DNA from 2 places in the Pseudescherichia sp. genome. Region 2 is predicted to be linked to the other one. Evidence: predicted binding sites of a transcription regulator. Region 2 holds the regulator's gene; the other holds the start of a gene.
What was found. The regulator sigma-54, encoded in region 2, starts transcription at its own class of promoters, with help from an activator protein. The targets are predictions, from matches to a motif close to GTTGGCACANNTTTCGCTNT.
Positions count from the first base shown of each region.

Region 1: the regulator sigma-54 is predicted to act here: its motif matches at 1,998-2,017, upstream of norV (anaerobic nitric oxide reductase flavorubredoxin).

Region 1 covers NZ_DAMBWA010000013.1:111,653-116,072, forward strand. Annotated here, with positions in the region: gene norW (NADH:flavorubredoxin reductase NorW) at 1-514, opposite strand, end outside; gene norV (anaerobic nitric oxide reductase flavorubredoxin) at 511-1,950, opposite strand; gene norR (nitric oxide reductase transcriptional regulator NorR) at 2,140-3,660, shown strand; gene mltB (lytic murein transglycosylase B) at 3,843-4,420, shown strand, end outside.
Region 2 covers NZ_DAMBWA010000004.1:222,197-226,616, forward strand. Annotated here, with positions in the region: gene lptC (LPS export ABC transporter periplasmic protein LptC) at 1-390, shown strand, start outside; gene lptA (lipopolysaccharide ABC transporter substrate-binding protein LptA) at 359-913, shown strand; gene lptB (LPS export ABC transporter ATP-binding protein) at 920-1,645, shown strand; gene rpoN (RNA polymerase factor sigma-54) at 1,693-3,126, shown strand; gene hpf (ribosome hibernation promoting factor) at 3,149-3,436, shown strand; gene ptsN (PTS IIA-like nitrogen regulatory protein PtsN) at 3,519-4,010, shown strand; gene rapZ (RNase adapter RapZ) at 4,056-4,420, shown strand, end outside.

The DNA.
Region 1 (4,420 bases), on a different contig from region 2:
GGTCAATGAGGGTCACCGCTTTGCCGGCGCGGCAAAAATCCATCGCCAGCTCGGTGCCAATCAGACCGCTGCCGACAATCATCACCCGCTGCGCGTCGCGAAGCGCGGTTTCACAGGCGCGATACTCCCGCTGGCTGTTAAGCGTAAGCATCAGCTCGCGTCCCTCAACCGGCGGCACAAAGGCAGATGCGCCCGTCGCCAGCACCAGCTTATCGTACGGCCAGGATCGTTCGCCCGCTTTCACCACGTGCGCGGCGGCGTCAATATCGGTCACCCAGGTCCAGGGAAACAGCCGCAGGTTAAACTGTTCGGCAAACTCCCCCGCCGTCTGGCGGGTGAGGTCGTCTGCACGCTGGCTCTGGCTGATCACGTGGCTTAAATCCGGTTTGTTGTACTCATCGATGCTGTCGGCTGCAATCAGCGTCAGCGGGACGTTCGCATCAAGCTTGCGGATATTTTTTACCAGCTGGCGGGCGGCAAAGCCCGAGCCAATAATCACGATGCCGTGGTTCATTTGACCTCCGTTGCCAGTTCATCAAAGACCTCTTTCCCCAGGGAGCATTCCGGGCAGAGGAAGTTGTCCGGCACGTCGCACCACGGCGTACCGGGGGCGACGTCCTGCATCGGTTCACCTTTTGCAGGATCGTAGATCCACTGGCAGACGCTGCACTGCATGCTCGGCCCCAAATCGGCGGTTGCACAGGGGCTGGCGGCAGGCGTCGTAGCCGCCACAGCTGCGGCTACGGGGAGTGGAGTAAGCGCCCACTGACGTGCAATATCACGGCCATGCTGGCGGCAAATTTCAAGGGCATCAATGTCCGGACGCCATTTCGCCTTCAGGCTCAGGGACATCTCAAAACCGGCATCCTGCAGACGCGTGGAGAGGCGATCTACCGCGCCGCCGCTCCAGCCGTGGGAGCCAAAGGCGCTGGCGCGTTTGTTGCGAAAGCGCAGGCCGGTCATCTCCTCCACCAGGCCAGCGATTTTCGGCATCATCACGTTGTTCATGGTGGAGGTGCCCACCAGCACGCCTTTGGAGCGGAAGACGTTGGTTAATACCTCGTTTTTATCGCTGCGCGCCACGTTGAAGATTTTCACCGCCACGTTGGGATCCACTTCGTTGATCCCCTGGGCAATGGCGTCCGCCATCATGCGGGTATTGTTGGACATGGTGTCGTAGAAGATAGTGATGCGATCTTCCTGATAGTCCGCCGCCCACTTCAGATAGAGCTCAACGATTTGGGTCGGATTTTCACGCCATACCACGCCGTGCGAGGTGGCAATCATATCCACCGGCAGGTTAAAGCCGAGGATTTCAGTGATTTTTGGCGTCACCAGGCGGCTGAACGGGGTCAGGATGTTGGCGTAGTAGCGCTGGCACTGCTCAAACAGCTCGCCCTGATCCACTTCATCGTTAAACAGACGCTCGTCGCAGTAGTGCTGGCCGAAGGCGTCGTTGCTGAACAGCACCGCGTCGCCGGTCATATAGGTCATCATGCTGTCCGGCCAGTGCAGCATTGGGGTCTCAACAAAGATCAGCTGCTTACCGTTGCCGATATCTAACGTATCGCCGGTCTTCACGGTATGGAAGTTCCACTCCGGATGGTGGTGGTGACCGTTAATAGAGTCGATGGCGTTGGTGGTGCAGTAGATCGGCGTATTCGGGATATGGGACATCAGCTCGGTCAGCGCCCCGGCATGGTCCTCTTCGGCATGGTTAATGATGATGTAGTCGATAGCGTCAAGATCGATCTCGCTGCGCAGGTTCTGCACGAACTCTCGGCTGAATTTGTGATCGACGGTATCGATCAGCACGTTCTTGCCTTCACGAATGAGATAGCTGTTGTAGCTGCTGCCGCGCAGCGTTTTATACTCGGTCCCGTGGAAATCGCGGACTTCCCAGTCACGTTGGCCAACCCAATGAATGTTATTTTTAACCAGAATAGACATAGCAACCTCAATTTCAATTCAGCATGTTTGACTCAGATTCTTTACCTATATCAAGATGCGTGCCAGTTTTTTAACTGTTTGAAATATATATAATTTTTACAAAATTAACGCTTTGTTGGTAGTCGTTTTGACTATGATTATTGTTGTCAATATGACACTATGCGTTGTCAAAATGACAGCGAGGTAACGATGAGTTTTTCAGTTGAGGTATTAGCGGGGATCGCCATTGAGCTGCAGAGCGGTATCGGCCATCAGGATCGCTTTCAGCGGTTGATTGCCACCCTGCGTCAGGTCTTAGGCTGCGACGCCTCGGCGCTGCTGCGCTACAGCGCGCGGGAGTTTATTCCCCTGGCCATCGACGGTCTCGCGCCGGACGTGCTGGGGCGGCGTTTTACGCTGGAAGGGCACCCGCGGCTGGAGGCCATTGCCAGGGCAGGGGACGTGGTGCGCTTCCCGGCGGATAGCGATCTGCCCGATCCCTATGATGGCCTTATTCCAGGCCAGGAGGATCTGAAGGTGCACGCCTGCATCGGCCTGCCGCTGTTTGCCGGGCAGCACCTGATTGGCGCCCTGACCCTCGACGGCATGTCGCCGGATCGTTTCGATAACTTCAGCGATGAGGAGCTGCGGCTGATTGCCGCTCTGGCGGCAGGGGCGCTCAATAATGCCCTGCTGATTGAGCAGCTGGAGAGCCAGAATATGCTTCCGGGCGCGCCCGCGATCTTCGAGCCGGTGACGACCACCCGGATGATCGGCCTGTCGCCGGGCATGGCGCAGCTGAAAAAGGAGATCGACATTGTGGCCGCCTCGGATCTGAACGTGCTGATTAGCGGCGAGACCGGCACCGGCAAAGAGCTGGTGGCGAAGGCGATTCATGAGGGCTCTCCGCGTGCAGACCATCCGCTAGTCTATCTTAACTGCGCGGCGCTGCCGGAGAGCGTGGCGGAGAGCGAGCTGTTTGGTCACGTTAAAGGTTCATTTACCGGGGCGATCAGCAATCGCAGCGGCAAGTTTGAGATGGCCGATAACGGCACGCTGTTCCTCGATGAGATTGGTGAGCTATCGCTCGCATTGCAGGCCAAGCTGCTGCGGGTATTGCAGTATGGCGATATTCAGCGCGTCGGGGACGATCGCAGCCTGCGGGTTGATGTCCGGGTGCTGGCAGCCACCAATCGCGATCTACGGGAAGAGGTGCTGGCCGGACGCTTTCGCGCCGATCTGTTCCATCGCCTGAGCGTCTTTCCGCTGGCGGTGCCGCCGCTGCGCGAGCGCGGTGAGGACGTGGTGCTGCTGGCAGGGTACTTCTGCGAGCAGTGTCGGCAGCGCTTTGGTCTCGCACAGGTGCTATTAAGCAGCGGAGCGCGTTCGCAGCTGCTACAGTATGGCTGGCCGGGCAACGTGCGCGAGCTGGAGCACGCTATCCATCGTGCCGTGGTGCTGGCGCGTGCCGCACGGGCAGGGGATGAGGTCACGCTGGAGGCGCAGCACTTTGCCTTTGCCGACGCGCCTCTGCCACAGATACCACAAGCCGCGTCGTCCGTGCTGGCCAGGAACTTGCGCGAGGCGACGGAGGATTTTCAGCGCCAGACTATCCGTCAGGCGCTGGCGCAGCACAACCACAGCTGGGCCGCCTGTGCCCGGGCGCTGGAGATGGACGTCGCCAACCTGCATCGGCTGGCGAAGCGGCTGGGGTTGAAAGGCGAACTATAACGCCGGGCGGCACTGCGTTTGCCCGGCCTACGGTGGTTACGGTGTGGTTTGTAGGCCCGGTAAGCGGAGCGCCACCGGGCATTACTATACCAACCCCCCGGCATTGCACCGGCCAGGCTTGAAAGGCCAGCCAGATGATTTACCATGATTCTCTTAGGTCGAATTTGTATTAGGGACAACCCATGTTTAAGCGTCGTTATATTACTCTTCTTCCCGCGCTTGTTTTGCTCTCTGCCTGCAGCAGCAAACCCAAAACGCCTGAAGCGCCGCCCGCTACCACCGGCACGCCGTCCGGCGGCTTCCTGCTTCAGCCGCAGCATGATGTCACCATGTCAGGCGGTGACTTCGCCAATAACCCGGCGGCAGAGCAGTTCATCAACAAAATGGTCAGCAAGCATGGTTTCGATCCCCAGCAGCTGCACGAAATTTTATCCCAGGCGAAGCGTCTCGATTACGTCCTGCGCCTGATGGATCGCCAGGCACCTACCGGGCCCGCCCCTGTCGGCCCGAACGGCGCATGGCTGCGTTACAAGAAGCAGTTTATTACTCCGGACAACGTGCAGAACGGCGTCGCCTTCTGGAACCAGTATGAAGATGCCCTCAACCGCGCCTGGCAGGTCTACGGCGTGCCGCCGGAAATTATCGTGGGTATCATCGGGGTTGAGACCCGCTGGGGCCGCGTGATGGGCAAAACGCGCATTTTGGATGCGCTGGCGACCCTGTCGTTTAACTACCCGCGCCGCGCTGAGTACTTCTCCAG
Region 2 (4,420 bases):
ATTGCCCAGCACGTTGAGTACTTTTCTGACCAGGCGGTGTCATGGTTTACACAGCCGGTATTAACGACCTTTGACGAAAATAAAGTGCCGACCTGGTCGATTAGGTCAGATAAAGCCAAACTGACTGATGACCGTATGCTGTATCTTTATGGACATGTTGAGGTCAATGCCCTGACAGCAGAGTCCCAACTGCGGAAAATTACGACGGATAACGCTCAGATTAACCTGATCACTCAGGATGTTACCTCGAACGATCTGGTCACGTTATACGGTACAACATTTAATTCCAGCGGCCTGAAAATGCGCGGCAACTTACGCAGCAAAAACGCCGAGCTGATTGAAAAGGTTAGAACCTCCTATGAAATTCAAAATAAACAAACTCAGCCTTAATCTTGCGCTTGCCAGCGTACTTCTGGCCGCGTCTGTCCCGGCGCTGGCGGTGACCGGCGATACCGATCAGCCGATCCATATTGAATCTGACCAGCAGTCTCTGGACATGCAGGGCAACGTGGTCACCTTCACCGGCAACGTGGTGGTGACCCAGGGCACGATTAAGATCAATGCCGATAAAGTGGTTGTTACCCGTCCGGGCGGCGAGCAGGGCAAAGAGATCATTGACGGCTACGGCAACCCGGCCACCTTCTACCAGATGCAGGATAACGGTAAGCCGGTGCAGGGTCATGCTGGACAGCTGCACTACGAGCTGCAAAATGACTTCGTCGTGCTGACCGGCAATGCCTTCCTTGAGCAGCAGGATAGCAATATCAACGGTGACAAGATTACCTATCTGGTCAAAGAGCAAAAAATGCAGGCGTTTAGCGAAAAAGGCAAGCGCGTGACCACCGTCCTGGTTCCGTCTCAGCTGCAGGACAAAGGCAATAAACCGGCACCGGCACAGAAGAAGAGTAACTAATTCGTTATGGCAACGTTAACTGCAAAAAATCTTGCTAAAGCCTATAAAGGCCGCCGCGTGGTCGAGGATGTCAGCCTGACCGTTAACTCTGGCGAAATTGTGGGCCTGCTTGGCCCTAACGGGGCGGGTAAAACCACCACGTTTTACATGGTCGTTGGCATTGTCTCCCGCGACGCGGGTAATATCATTATCGATGACGAAGATATTAGCCTGCTGCCGCTGCACGCCCGCGCGCGCCGTGGTATCGGCTATCTGCCGCAGGAGGCCTCCATTTTCCGCCGCCTGAGCGTGTATGATAACCTGATGGCAGTACTGCAAATTCGTGACGATCTCTCCTCGGAACAGCGTGAAGACCGCGCCAATGAGCTAATGGAAGAGTTTCACATCGAGCACCTGCGCGACAGCCTCGGCCAGGCTCTCTCCGGCGGCGAGCGCCGTCGCGTTGAGATCGCCCGCGCGCTGGCGGCAAATCCTAAATTTATCCTGCTGGATGAACCCTTTGCCGGCGTTGACCCCATCTCGGTTATCGACATTAAGCGCATCATTGAGCACCTGCGCGACAGCGGGCTCGGCGTGCTGATCACCGACCACAACGTGCGAGAGACGCTGGCCGTATGCGAGCGCGCCTACATCGTCAGCCAGGGTCATCTGATTGCCCACGGCACGCCGCAGCAAATCCTTGAAGACGAACAGGTTAAACGCGTATATCTTGGGGAAGACTTCAGACTCTGATAGGGTTAGTTACTGTAATGTTTTAGCGGGAGAGAAGTGCTCTGAACATGAAGCAAGGTTTGCAACTACGGCTAAGCCAACAGCTCGCCATGACGCCCCAACTGCAACAGGCTATTCGTCTGTTGCAGCTCTCGACGCTGGAACTTCAGCAAGAACTTCAGCAGGCGCTGGATAGTAACCCACTGCTGGAGCAAACCGATCTTCACGACGAAGTAGACGCACAGCAGACCCAGGACACCGAAACGTTAGACTCCGCCGACGCCCTTGAGCAGAAAGATATGCCCGAGGAGCTGCCGCTGGACGCCAGCTGGGATGAGATCTACACCGCCGGTACGCCGTCAGGCAACGGCGTGGACTATCAGGACGACGAGCTTCCCGTCTACCAGGGCGAAACCACCCAGTCGCTGCAGGACTACCTGATGTGGCAGGTGGAGCTGACCCCCTTCTCCGATACCGATCGCGCTATTGCGACCTCTATTGTCGACGCCGTGGATGAGACCGGCTACCTGACCGTCTCGCTGGAGGATATCCTCGACAGCATGGGCGACAGCAACGTTGGTCTGGATGAAGTCGAAGCGGTGCTGAAACGCGTCCAGCGTTTCGATCCGGTGGGCGTGGCGGCACGGGATCTGCGCGACTGCCTGCTGATCCAGCTCTCCCAGTTCGCCAGCGATACCCCGTGGCGGGCCGAAGCCAAACTGATCATCAGCGATCACCTCGATCTGCTGGCCAACCACGATTTCCGCACCCTGATGCGCGTTACCCGCCTGAAGGAAGAGGTGCTGAAAGAGGCGGTGAATCTGATCCAGTCCCTGGATCCTCGCCCTGGCCAGTCGATCCAGACCGGTGAGCCAGAGTATGTGATCCCCGACGTGCTGGTGCGCAAGCATAATGGCCGCTGGACGGTAGAGCTGAACGCTGACAGCATTCCGCGCCTGCAGATTAACCAGCACTATGCGGCCATGTGCAGCGGCACGCGCAACGACGCGGACAGCCAGTTTATCCGCAGCAATCTTCAGGAAGCCAAATGGCTGATTAAGAGCCTGGAGAGCCGCAACGATACCTTGCTGCGCGTCAGCCGCTGCATCGTTGAACAGCAGCAGGCCTTTTTCGACAAAGGCGAAGAGTTTATGAAACCGATGGTGCTGGCAGATATCGCCCAGGCCGTCGAGATGCATGAATCCACCATTTCACGCGTGACGACCCAAAAATACCTGCACAGCCCGAGGGGCATTTTTGAGCTTAAATACTTTTTCTCCAGCCATGTGAATACCGAAGGCGGCGGCGAAGCCTCATCGACGGCCATTCGTGCGCTGGTGAAGAAGCTGATAGCCGCAGAAAACCCTGCGAAACCACTGAGTGACAGTAAGTTGACCACCCTGCTGTCCGACCAGGGTATCATGGTGGCGCGCCGTACCGTTGCGAAGTATCGAGAGTCTTTATCCATCCCGCCGTCTAACCAGCGCAAGCAGCTGGTGTGACCCAACCGATAAGGAAGACACTATGCAGCTCAACATTACAGGGCACAATGTCGAAATTACTGAAGCACTGCGCGATTTTGTCGGTACAAAATTTGCTAAGCTGGAGCAGTACTTCGAGCGGATCAATCAGGTCTACATTGTGTTAAAAGTGGAGAAAGTGACTCACGTCGCGGACGCCACACTGCACGTAAACGGTGGCGAGCTTCACGCCAGTGCGGAAGGGCAAGACATGTATGCGGCCATTGACGGTTTAATTGATAAACTGGCGCGACAGCTAACCAAACATAAAGATAAACTGAAACAACACTAATTGTCCGGGCGTTCGACGGCATTTAGCAACCTGCTGTGGCAATGCAGCAGGTTGTCTGCACGAGCAACGCTTAGGTGAATTTATGATGAACAACGATTCCGCTCTTCAACTGAGCAATGTCCTTAACCAGGAATGTACCCGCAGCGGCGTGCACTGCCAGAGTAAAAAGCGTGCGCTGGAGATTATCAGCGAGCTGGCTGCGAAGCAGCTCAGCCTGCCGCCACAGGTGGTCTTTGAGGCTATTCTGACCCGTGAGAAGATGGGCAGTACCGGTATTGGCAACGGTATCGCCATTCCCCACGGCAAGGTAGAGGAAGATACCCTGCGCGCCGTCGGCGTTTTTGTGCAGCTGGAGACGCCTATCGCCTTTGATGCTATCGATAACCAGCCGGTGGATCTGCTGTTTGCCCTGCTGGTTCCTGCCGATCAGACAAAGACGCATCTGCATACGCTCTCCCTTGTTGCCCGTCGCCTGGCGGACAAAACCATCTGTCGACGCCTGCGCGCCGCGCAGAGCGATGAGGAGCTGTATCAGATCATCACGGATAGCGAAGGCAGCCATAATGACGCGTAACCGGGGAAATGCTTTTACATCTGCTCGCCTGAGGAGAAACGGTACATGGTACTGATGATCGTCAGCGGTCGCTCGGGTTCGGGTAAATCAGTTGCCCTGCGAGCGCTGGAAGACATGGGCTTCTACTGCGTGGATAACCTACCGGTGGTGCTGCTGCCCGAACTGGCGAAATCGCTGGCAGACCGCCAGATCTCTGCGGCCGTCAGCATTGACGTGCGTAACATGCCAGAGTCGCCAGAAATCTTTGAACAGGCAATGAACAACCTGCCGTCGGCCTTCTCGCCGCAGCTGCTGTTCCTTGATGCCGATCGCAATACGCTGATCCGCCGCTACAGTGATACCCGGCGCCTGCACCCTCTCTCCAGCAAGAACCTGTCGCTGGAGAGCGCCATCGATGAAGAGAGCGATCT